DNA from 3 places in the Gordonia sp. NPDC003424 genome. Region 1 is predicted to be linked to each of the others. Evidence: predicted binding sites of a transcription regulator. Region 1 holds the regulator's gene; each other region holds the start of a gene.
What was found. Region 1 encodes LexA, which represses DNA repair genes until DNA is damaged. Its sites were predicted from a motif close to CGAACANNTGTTCG; they were not measured.
Positions count from the first base shown of each region.

Region 2: a site for LexA is predicted at 1,744-1,757, ahead of ACWDTI_RS21015 (DUF222 domain-containing protein). Genes of this name have one in related genera too.
Region 3: a site for LexA is predicted at 1,976-1,989, ahead of ACWDTI_RS07760 (error-prone DNA polymerase). Genes of this name have one in related genera too.

Region 1 covers NZ_JBSFQJ010000019.1:102,631-106,294, reverse strand. Annotated here, with positions in the region: gene ACWDTI_RS22465 (phosphoenolpyruvate--protein phosphotransferase) at 1-867, shown strand, start outside; gene lexA (transcriptional repressor LexA) at 878-1,591, opposite strand; gene ACWDTI_RS22455 (LysM peptidoglycan-binding domain-containing protein) at 1,827-2,384, shown strand; gene nrdR (transcriptional regulator NrdR) at 2,410-2,895, shown strand; gene hrpA (ATP-dependent RNA helicase HrpA) at 2,869-3,664, opposite strand, start outside.
Region 2 covers NZ_JBSFQJ010000017.1:32,197-35,860, reverse strand. Annotated here, with positions in the region: gene ACWDTI_RS21025 (class I adenylate-forming enzyme family protein) at 1-1, opposite strand, end outside; gene ACWDTI_RS21020 (FAD-binding oxidoreductase) at 73-1,653, shown strand; gene ACWDTI_RS21015 (DUF222 domain-containing protein) at 1,783-3,357, shown strand; gene ACWDTI_RS21010 (DUF1345 domain-containing protein) at 3,424-3,664, shown strand, end outside.
Region 3 covers NZ_JBSFQJ010000004.1:69,882-73,545, reverse strand. Annotated here, with positions in the region: gene ACWDTI_RS07765 (SDR family oxidoreductase) at 1-1,834, opposite strand, end outside; gene ACWDTI_RS07760 (error-prone DNA polymerase) at 2,003-3,664, shown strand, end outside.

The DNA of each region.
Region 1 (3,664 bases):
GCGAATGTCGCCGACGGCGCGTCGGCGCGGAGCGCGACGTCGTTCCCGGTCGAGGGCGTCGGACTGTTCCGCACCGAGTTGGCGTTCCTCGATCGGCCCGACGAACCCACGGTCGAGGAGCAGACCACGCTTTATCGGGAGGTGCTCGACGCCTTCCCGGGCCAGAAGGTGGTGATCCGGACCCTGGACGCCGGGTCGGACAAGCCGCTGAAGTTCGTCACGAACCTCGACGAGGCGAACCCGTCACTCGGCGTGCGCGGCAACCGGATTGCCATCGAACATCCCGAGATCCGTGCCCATCAGCTCGACGCCATCGCCGCCGCCGCCGAAGCGAGCGGGAACGCGGCGTGGGTCATGGCCCCGATGATCGCATCGGCCGCCGAGGCCGCCGAGTTCGCCGGTGAGGTACGCCGACGCGGACTGGTCGCGGGCGTGATGGTGGAGGTTCCCGCCGCGGCCGTCCTGGCGTCGGCGATCCTGGCCGAGGTGGATTTCGTGTCGATCGGCACCAACGACCTCACGCAGTACACGATGGCCGCCGACCGGATGTCCCCGGAACTGGCCGGTTTGACCGACCCCTGGCAACCGGCCGCACTGCACCTGATCCACAGCGTCGGGCAAGCCGGGGAGGCGACCGGCAAGACGGTCGGTGTGTGTGGTGAGGCGGCCGCGGACCCACTGCTCGCGTGCGTGTTGGTGGGCCTGGGCGTCACCTCGCTCTCGTCGGCGCCGGCGGCCGCGGCAGCGGTCGGTGCGCGGTTGGCCGGCGTGACCCTGGCGCAGTGTCGCGCCGCCGCCGAAGCGGTGCTGGCGACCGCGGACCCGGTGGCCGCACGAGCCGCGGCCACTGCCGCGCTCGACGGCTGAGCGGTGCCGGTCAGACGCGCCGCATGACGGTGACGACCTTGCCGAGGATGGCGGCGTCGTCACCGGGGATCGGTTCGAACAGCGCGTTGTGCGGCATCAGCCAGATGTGACCATTGCGCCGCTTGAACGTCTTCACGGTGGCCTCGCCGTCGATCATCGCCGCGACGATGTCGCCGTTGTCGGCGACGTTCTGCTGACGCACCACGACCCAGTCGCCGTCGCAGATCGCGGCGTCGATCATGGATTCACCCACGACCTTCAGCAGGAAGAGGGACCCCTCACCGACGAGTTCGCGGGGTAGCGGGAACACGTCCTCGACGGCCTCTTCGGCGAGGATCGGTCCGCCTGCCGCGATCCGGCCGAGCACCGGCACGAACGCGGGGGTCGGTAGCGAGGTGTCGTCGCCGGCCGCGGAGCCGCCGGGCGGATTGGTGGGATCGCCGTCGGAGATGTTCACCGCCCGGGGCCGGTTGTGGTCGCGCTTGAGGAGGCCCTTGCGCTCCAGCGTGCGCAACTGATGGGCCACCGACGACGTCGAGGTCAGCCCGACGGCGTCCCCGATCTCCCGGATGCTCGGTGGGTATCCGCGTTCGCGGACCGACTGGCGGATGTATTCGAGCACGCCGCGCTGGCGCGCGGTCAGGGATGCCTCGGCGGCGTGCGGGTCGGTGGCGGTGTCGGTGGCGGTGTCGGGGGTGTCCGGCCCGCCGGCCTTCTCGCTCATCGGTGGGTCCTCCTGTCGGTTGGGTGACTCGAGCACCGAAAAATGCTGGTCGTCTGGGTCCTTCAGCGCCGACAGTAGCCCAATCCTCGGACATGTTCAAACATGTGTTCGAGGTGTTTTGCAACTTCGCGCGACTTTGTCGGTGGCCCGTGCTAGAAATCGAACATACGTTTCATCGAACACGTGATCGATGGCAGCGCGACCCGCAAGCACCGACCGCAGAAGGACAGACACCATGGCCACCGCGACTCTCACCCGCACACCCCTCACCCACACACCCCGCTCGGACGTCCCCGAACCCGACACCTCCGTCCGGCCGGGTACGCGGTCCGCGCGCGCCGACCGTGCCGTCACCGACCTCACCCGCCCCGCCGACCGGCGGCAGGCCGATCGCCGACCGCCGGTGGCCCGGCCGTCGGTGGCCCGGCCGTCGCGCGCGCGGGTGCGGGGGACGCGCTGCGCGACACCAGCCGGCGGCCGCACCACCGGCACGAGCAGCGTCTACCTGCGCCGACGGCTGGCCGCCGCGGCGCTCCTGGTGGGCGTGGGTCTCGCCGTCCTCGTCTGGGTCATCGCGATCATCGGCTCCGACTACGCGGCGTCGGTCACACCCGAGCCGATCGGCACCGAGGTCGTGCACGTGCGTCAGGGCGACTCGCTGACCTCCATCGCCGAGCGCGTCGCGCCCGACGTACCGGCGCAGGCGGTGATCGACGCCATCGTCGAGCGCAACGATCTGTCCGGCGCCGGGCTGCATGTGGGTCAGGCGCTGGTCGCACCCGCCTATCGCTGAGGACATGACCGGTATCCTCGGTGGCATGCGCTGCCCGTTTTGCAAGAACGAAGACACCAAGGTCATCGACTCGCGTGTCGCCGACGAGGGGCAGGCCATCCGTCGCCGCCGGGCGTGTGCCCGATGCGGACGCCGATTCTCCACCGTCGAGAGCGCGGTGCTGGCGGTGGTCAAGCGCAACGGTGTCACCGAACCCTTCAGCCGCGAGAAGGTGATGCGCGGCGTGCGTCGCGCATGCCAGGGCCGCCACGTCGACGAGGATGCACTCGCCAAGCTCGCCCAGCAGGTCGAAGACGCGGTCCGCTCGTCCGGTTCCGCCGAAATCCCCAGTAACGAGGTGGGGCTGGCGATTCTCGGTCCGCTGCGCGACCTCGACGAGGTGGCCTATCTGCGCTTCGCATCGGTGTACCGGTCGTTCGAGTCGCTCGAGGACTTCCAGCGCGAGATCGACGATCTGCGCGGGGTGTCGCCGGACCCGAACGCCTCAGCGGAACCCGTCCAGAGCACGTAGCGCCCGCTTCTCCGAGATCGGATACGCGGTGCCGAGCCGCTGGGCGAACAGGCTCACCCGAAGCTCTTCGGTGGTCCAGTGCGCGAACTCGTTGAACGCCTCCCGGCGAGCGGTCGGCAGTTGATTCAGTCGCTGATTCCAGTGCGCGACAACCCGATCCACGGCGTTGACGCCGTCGCGATCGCGGCCGGCCGCGGCCGGCAGATCGCCCAGACGCTGGGTTGCCGCCCGGAGATAGCGGGGTAGATGCTGCAGATGCCGGCGCGGCGTGGCCGCCACGAATCCGTCGAACACCAGGTTCCCCAGCTGATCGGCGACATCGTCGGCCGCGAGGTGCCCGGTGAGCCGCTCGACCTCGCGGCGCACCGCGGGCAGTTCGCGCAATACAGCGGTGGCCATCGCGAAGTACTCCGGCGCCGCGGCACTCACCGTCGGCCGCACCGACTCACGCAACCGGTCGAACTGCGCTGCCGTGCGGATGCCGGTGAGGTCGCGGTCGGCGACCATATCCCGGATGGCCCGGCGGGTGCAGTCGGCGACGAGATCGTCTATCCGCGAATACGGACTCTGGCTCAACGCGAGTCGTGCGGCCGGGTCGAGGCCCGTTGCGACCTTCTTGGACAGGGCGGGGATGGCCCGGTCGAGGAGGACGACGACGGCCTCGGACATCCGCCGGTCGCGGTCGGCCTCGGTGTTGACCTCGGTCACCGACACGCCTGCCGTCCCGCCGTCCGCGCCGGTGACCACCTCGAGCGCCGGATAGCGGGTC
Region 2 (3,664 bases), on a different contig from region 1:
TCATTCGTTTCTACCCCGGCCGGCCGGTGACCGTGGCATCTTGACGATGTACCGCGACGGAAGGCGACGACGATGCCGTCACGCAGCTGGTGGGGCTGGGGCACCGACGAGAGTGCACTCACGTCCACCGAAGTCGAGTCCCTCGTGCGCAGGGTGGCGGAGTTGATGCCCGACCACGATTTCACCGATCACCCACCGCCCGATCCACACGGACTCGCGGTGCCCGCACCCCGGGTGTCACCGCCGGCGACGCTGGCCACCGTGTTCTCCGACGACGTCATCGATCGACTCTCACACGCCCGCGGCAAGGCATTTCGCGACGTGGTCCGCAATCTGCACGGCGACGTGTCCCATGTGCCCGACCTCGTCGCGAGGCCGACCACCGAACACGACATCGTCGACATCCTCGAGTTCTGCGCCGAGACGGGCATCGCCTGTATCCCGTACGGGGGCGGGAGTTCCGTGGTGGGCGGTGTCGAACCGCGCTTCGACGAGCCGGCCATCACCCTCGACCTCGAACGCCTCGATCGGGTTGTGGAGATCGACCGGGTCAGCCGCGCTGCCCGCATTCAGGCGGGCGCGCTCGGCCCGCACCTCGAGAACCAGCTGCGGCCGGCCGGGCTGACCCTGCGGCACTTCCCGCAATCCTTCGAGTTCTCCACCCTCGGCGGCTGGCTCGCCACCCGGGCGGGCGGACACTTCGCCACGTTGTACACCCATATCGACGACCTCACCGAGTCCATCCGCGTGGTGACCCCGGCGGGGATCAGCGAGTCCCGGCGCCTCCCCGGCAGCGGTGCCGGCCCGTCGCCCGATCGCCTGTTCCTCGGGTCCGAGGGCACGCTGGGAGTCATCACCGAGGCGTGGATGCGGCTGCAGGAACGGCCACGATTCGGGACGACGGTGTCGATCGGATTCGACTCGTACCCGCACGCGGTGACCGCCACGCGGGCCATCGCACAGGCCGGCCTCTACCCGTCCAATTGCCGTCTGCTCGATCCGGCCGAAGCCTTCATCAACGCGGCCGCCGACTCCCCCGGTGGCATGCTCATCGTGGCGTTCGAATCGGCCGATCATCCGGTCGACGCATGGATCGAGCGGGCAGTGGAGATCGCCCTCGAAAACCACGGTCGCGTGCTGTCGCGGCGGGGCAGGGATGAGCAGACTGCCGATTCCTCGGCTGCCTGGCGATCGGCGTTTCTCCGCATGCCCTATCAACGTGACGCCCTGGCGCGACGCAGCATGATCGTCGAGACCTTCGAAACCGCCTGCACGTGGAGCGGTTTCGACCCGCTCCATGCCGCGGTCACGTCAGCCGCCAATGAGGCCGTGCAACAGATCTGCGGGGCCGGCGTCGTCACGTGCCGGTTCACGCACGTCTATCCCGACGGGCCTGCCCCGTACTACAGCATCTATGCGCCAGGTCGCTGGGGCTCCACGGTCGCGCAGTGGGACGAGATCAAATCCGCTGTGTCCGAGGAGATCTCCGCCAACGGCGGAACCATCACCCATCATCATGCCGTCGGACGGGACCATCGCCCGTGGTACGACACACAACGCCCAGACCCGTTCGCCGCGGCATTGCGTGCAGCCAAGGGTGCGCTTGACCCCGCCGGAATCCTCAATCCCGGCGTCTTGATGGGACAGACCTGACAACGGTTGGTCGAGGCGATCGGCGAGCGACGAAGTGCCATTCTGGTCCGAATCAACCCTTGCCGGGCGCTCTCATCTCCGGTAGACTTTCGAACATCAGTTCGAGTGACTTACTTGGGGAGGGGCTCGATGACCAGCGACACCGCAACCAGCGACAGCGATATTGTCGGGCTCTACCGGGAGCTCGACGACCTGCTCGATCGGATCGCCGCCGTCGATGCCACCCCGGCCTCCGCCGACGACATCGTGGCAGTCGCCGAAACCCATGAACGCTCCGCGCGGCGGATGAGTTTCTACGGGTTGCAGCGGGTGCTGGAGTGTTCGGACCGCAACATCGTCGCCGAGGAAGGCTACCGGTCCCTCAGCGATTTCATGGTGGACCGGTTGCGGATCACCGACCCCGGCCGACGCCGCAAGCAGATGGCGGCACTGCTGGCCCTGCACTCGCTGAGCGGGGAGAAGCTCGACCCACCATGCCCGACCCTGGCCGAGGCCTACGCCGAGGGCGCGATCGGTGTCGATCACGCGGTCACGGTGATCACCGTGCTCGACAAACTCCCCACCACCATTGATGCCGAGCAACGAGCCGCGGCCGAAGAGTTGATGGCCGACTACGCCCGCGTACACACGCCGAAAGAGTTGACCACCCTCGGTGCCCGCCTGCTGGCCCACCTCGACCCCGACGGCGCCCTGACCGACGATAACGATCGGGCCCGCCGACGCAGCCTGCACCTGTCCAAGCAGGACGCACAGTTGATGAGCACCCTGGAAGGGCAGTTGGATCCGGTCACCCGCGCCCTGTTGGATGTGGTGCTCGACGCGTGGGCCGCGCCGGGGATGAACCACCCCGACGACGACGCATCACCCAAGGGCAGCAAGGACGACGCCGATCCCGAGGCCCTCAAGCAGGCGGCCGAGCGGGACCTCCGCACTCCCGGGCAACGTAACCACGACGCCCTGCACGCCCTGCTGCAGGCGGTCGCCGACGGCGGGCTGTTGGGCAAGAGTCACCGCGGGCTGCCGCCACATCTGATCATCACCATCAGCGAAACCGAACTGCGCGAACGCGCCGGGGTGGGCACCACCGCGGGTGGGGCTCTCCTGCCGATCGCCGATGTGATCGAGTTGGCGGCCGAAGCCCACCAGCATTTGGCGGTGTTTGCCGACCACACTGCCCAACCGTTGTATCTGGGGCGGGCCAATCGGTTCGCCAGTCAGGCCCAGCGGATGATGCTGCTGGCCCGCGACGGCGCCACCTGTACCTGCCCGGGTTGTAGTCAGCCGTTCACCCACACCGAAGCCCACCACGCCGAACAAGACTGGGCCGACGGCGGGCTCACCGACATCCAGGATCTGGCCGCGGCCTGCCCGACCCACAACCGGATGGTCGGCGACAAACCCGGCCAGTGGTCGACCCACATCATCACCGACGGACCCGATGCCGGACGGCCCGCCTGGACGCGTAACACCAAACGCGGGAAAGGTAAAGGTCGTCCGCGGGTCCGGGTGGATCGCACCAGGGAGGTGGCCGAAGCGTTCGCCCGCCACCGCCGCCACCCAGACCGGCGCAGATCACCCCAGAATCGTTCCGGCACAAGTGAACCCAAAACCCCGACCGGACCGCCCGGACACCCCGAGGAACGCCGACGCGTCCCCCGCCTCATCGCCTCCGGGTGGGCCGTCAACAGAATCGATCTCGCGTAGCACCTCGCCACCAACCCGGTGGCGAGGCACTCGCGCATGCGGCGCCGACCGTCGCACAATGGCCCCATGCGAATCATGCCTCACACCGCACCAGCCCGAGCGCTCCTCGCACTGGTCGTGGGCAGCATCGTCGGGGCGATCGTCGGCAGCGTAGCCACCGACACAGGACTCGGGGTGCTCTCCGGCATCGTCGTCACCGGAGGGACGTTCCTCGCCTTGGGCTGGACCGGCCTGTGGCCGATGGACAGTGACGAGACCCGCGAACGAGCGCGGCGAGAAGGCTACGAGCCGCGCACCGACGAACTGA
Region 3 (3,664 bases), on a different contig from region 1:
GACGATGGCCGAACTCCGCCAGATCGCCGATCAGCGAACCGACGCGCTCCGGGCGGTCGATGATGCCGTGCAGCACCCGCGCCGCGGCTTTGTCCACGCTCCAGATGCCAGCCTGGTTGTCGTAGGCCTCGGTCGGTGCGATCATCCGTGTCCGGACCAGTGGCAGACGGACATTGGTGAACGTCACGTGGTCGGTGAGGCTTTCGGTGCGCACGACGTCGCTGAACGCCTCCAGTGCGGCCTTGGATGCGGCGTAGGCGCCGAATCGCGGTCCCCGCGACTGCACCGCGACCGACGTCACGTTCACCACATGCCCGGATTGCCGTCGCACCATGTGCGGCAGCAGACCCAGCACGAGGTTGACCGCGCCGAAGTAGTTGACCGCCATCAGGCGATGATAATCGTGCTGGCGGTCGGTGGCGTTGATCGTCGCACGCCGAATCGACCGACCCGCATTGTTGACCAGGACGTCGACGTGATCATGTTCGGCGAGAACGGTTTTGATCAACGTGGCGACCTCGGCCTCGTCGGTGATGTCGCATGGATAGGCGAATACGCGGCCCGGCGGGATGCCCTCCTTGCTCGGCGTGGCGCTCAGCTCGGCCACGGCCGCGTCGAGGCCATCGGCACCGCGGGCGACGATGAACACCGTCGCGCCTCGCGCCACACACATCCGTGCCGTCGCCTTGCCGATGCCGCTCGATCCGCCGGTGATCAGGATGTGCTTGCCCACGAGGGGTCCGCGCGGATCGTCCCGACGGTGCCGGGTGGGGTCGAGATGGTCGGCCCAGTAGGAGTACAGGCGCGGGCCGTACTCGTCGAGATCGGGGAGGCAGATGCCGTGCGCGTGCAGCGCCGCGAGCGTCTCGTCGGATCGGAAGTCCACCGGCAGCGAAAGGGTGTCGAGCAATGCCGGCGGTATGCCCTGTTGGGCGGCGAGCAGGTCCCGCCCCACCCGCAACGGCCCGGTTCCGGCCAGGCGCAGGAAGGGTTCGACCAGGAGATTGGGGATCACATCGTATCCGCGTGGGCCGTGAAAGCCGGGTGCGATCGCGTTGTACATCGCGGTGATGGTCCGTCGTCGGGGATCGCCGAGGTGATACACCAGGCCGCTGCGGGTGGGGTCGACCGTCATCAACGCGACGATCGCCTGGGCAACGAAGTCGACCGGGACGATGTTCACCGAGCCCAGGTCGGGCATGGGCAGCGGTAGTGCCGACGGTAGGTGACCCAGGTGTTTCAGATTGCCGAAGAAGTAGTACGGACCGTCGACCTTGTCCATCTCGCCGGTTCGCGAGTCGCCGACGACGACCGAGGGCCGATAGACGCGCCAGCGCAATCCTTCTCGTTCCCGTACCACCTTCTCGGCCTCGAACTTGGTGCGGTGATACGGCGAGGGAAATCCCTGGCCCGTGTCGAAGTCGTGCTCCGTGTAGGTGCCGCGATGGTCTCCGGCGACCGCGATCGACGAGACGTGGTGGAGCATAGCGCCGTGCGCGAGTGCGAAGTCGGCGACACGCGACGTGCCGTCCACATTCGCCGCCTGCTGGCTCTCGGCGTCGGCCGCCATGTCGTAGATCGCGGCCAGGTGGACGACGTGGTCGATGGGCGGCAGCTGGCCGGTCGCGATGCCCAGTCCCGGTGCGGTCAGGTCGCCGACGACCGGGATCGGGGAATCGGAGTCGCCGTCGACATCGAAGTGCTCGGCGAAGCGCGGCATCGATGCCGCGCGGACCAACACCAGGACGCGGGCATCGGGTTCGGTGACGCGTAGTCGCTCGACGACCCGACGGCCGATGAATCCGGTACCGCCGGTGATGAAGTAGGTGGTCATGATGTCGGTTGCATTCTCCCGCGCACGTGGCTCGCGACACGTTCTTACCGTTCAGTAAGAACCCTTCTGTCATAGGGTGACACTCACATCGGCGGATGGCAACCAGCGACGCGTGAACACCTGCGGCGCCGACTGTCGTGTCGAACGTATGTTCTATAGACTGGTCGTGTGGGATGGGATCAGGGTCCACCGACGTGGTCGGAGATGGAGCGCGTGCTGTCGGGCCGCCCTTCGGACGGTGGCCGGCCGGGCGAGGCGTTCGGCCCCGGCGACGGCAACGACAGCCCCGCCTGGTCGCGTAAGCGCGGCGCCTATCACGCCGACGACATCGAGCGCGGGCGGTCGGCGGTCCCGTTCGCCGAACTACATGCCCACAGCGCCTACAGCTTCCTCGACGGAGCGTCGATGCCCGAGGAGATGGTCACCGAGGCGCAGCGGCTGGATTTGCGCGCACTTGCGCTCACCGACCACGACGGGTTCTACGGGATCGTCCGATTTGCCGAAGCCGCAAGGGAATTCGGTATGCCGACGGTATTCGGGGCGGAACTGTCCCTGGAACCCGATGTCACCCGCACCGGGGTGCCGGACCCACCGGGGGAGCATCTGCTGGTTCTCGCCCGCGACAGCGAGGGCTATCGACGTCTCTCGCGGACCATCGCCGATGCGCACATGGTCGCCGGGGAGAAGGGATTGCTGCGGTATGACCGGGACCGTCTCCCGGGCACCGCGGGCGGGCATTGGCTGATCCTGACCGGATGCCGTAAGGGTTCGGTGCGCAGGGCTCTCGACCGTGGCGGCGTGAGCGCGGCTCGGGCGGCGCTCACCGATCTGGTCGACCGCTACGGCCGGGACAACGTGGCCGTCGAACTCACCGCTCAGGGACTGCCCGACGACGACGAACGCAACGCACTGCTGGCCGGCCTCGCCGGCGACGTCGGCCTCACGACGGTGGCCACCACCGGCGCCCATTTCGCCGGGCCGCGTCGCCGGCGACTGGCCATGGCCGTCGCCGCGGTTCGGGCGCGCACCGACATCGAGACCATCGAGGGCTGGCTGCCCGGCGTCGGAGGTGCCCACCTGCGCAGTGGCGACGAGATGGCGCGCCTGCTGCCCGGTCACCCCGATGCCATCGACAACGCGGTCGGGCTGGCCGCCGACTGTGCGTTTGCGCTCGGCCTGATCGCCCCGAAGCTTCCGCCGTTCGACGTCCCCGACGGTCACGACGAGAACAGCTGGCTGCGCGAGCAGACGATGGCCGGGGCGTTGCATCGGTACGGAACCCCGACCGCGCATCCGCAGGCGTATCGGCAGATCGAGCACGAGCTCGCCATCATCGAGACGCTCACCTTTCCCGGGTACTTCCTCGTGGTCGCCGACATCGTGAACTTCTGCAAACGCAACGAAATCCTGTGCCAGGGCCGGGGGAGCGCGGCGAACTCCGCGGTCTGCTATGCCCTGGGGATCACCAACGTCGATCCGGTCGCCAACAAGCTGCTGTTCGAGCGGTTCCTCGCGCCGGAACGTGACGGTCCCCCCGACATCGACGTGGACATCGAGTCGGATCGTCGCGAGGAGGCGATCCAGTACGTCTACCGGCGCTACGGCCGGGACTACAGCGCGCAGGTCGCCAACGTCATCACCTACCGTGGGAAATCCGCGGTCCGGGACATGGCCCGGGCGTTGGGGTACGCCACCGGACAGCAGGACGCCTGGAGCAAGACACCCGACGAGGCGCCCGGCGACGTCACCGATCTGGCGAGTGAAATCCTCGGCATGCCAAGGCATCTCGGCATCCACTCCGGAGGCATGGTGATCTGCGATCGGCCCATC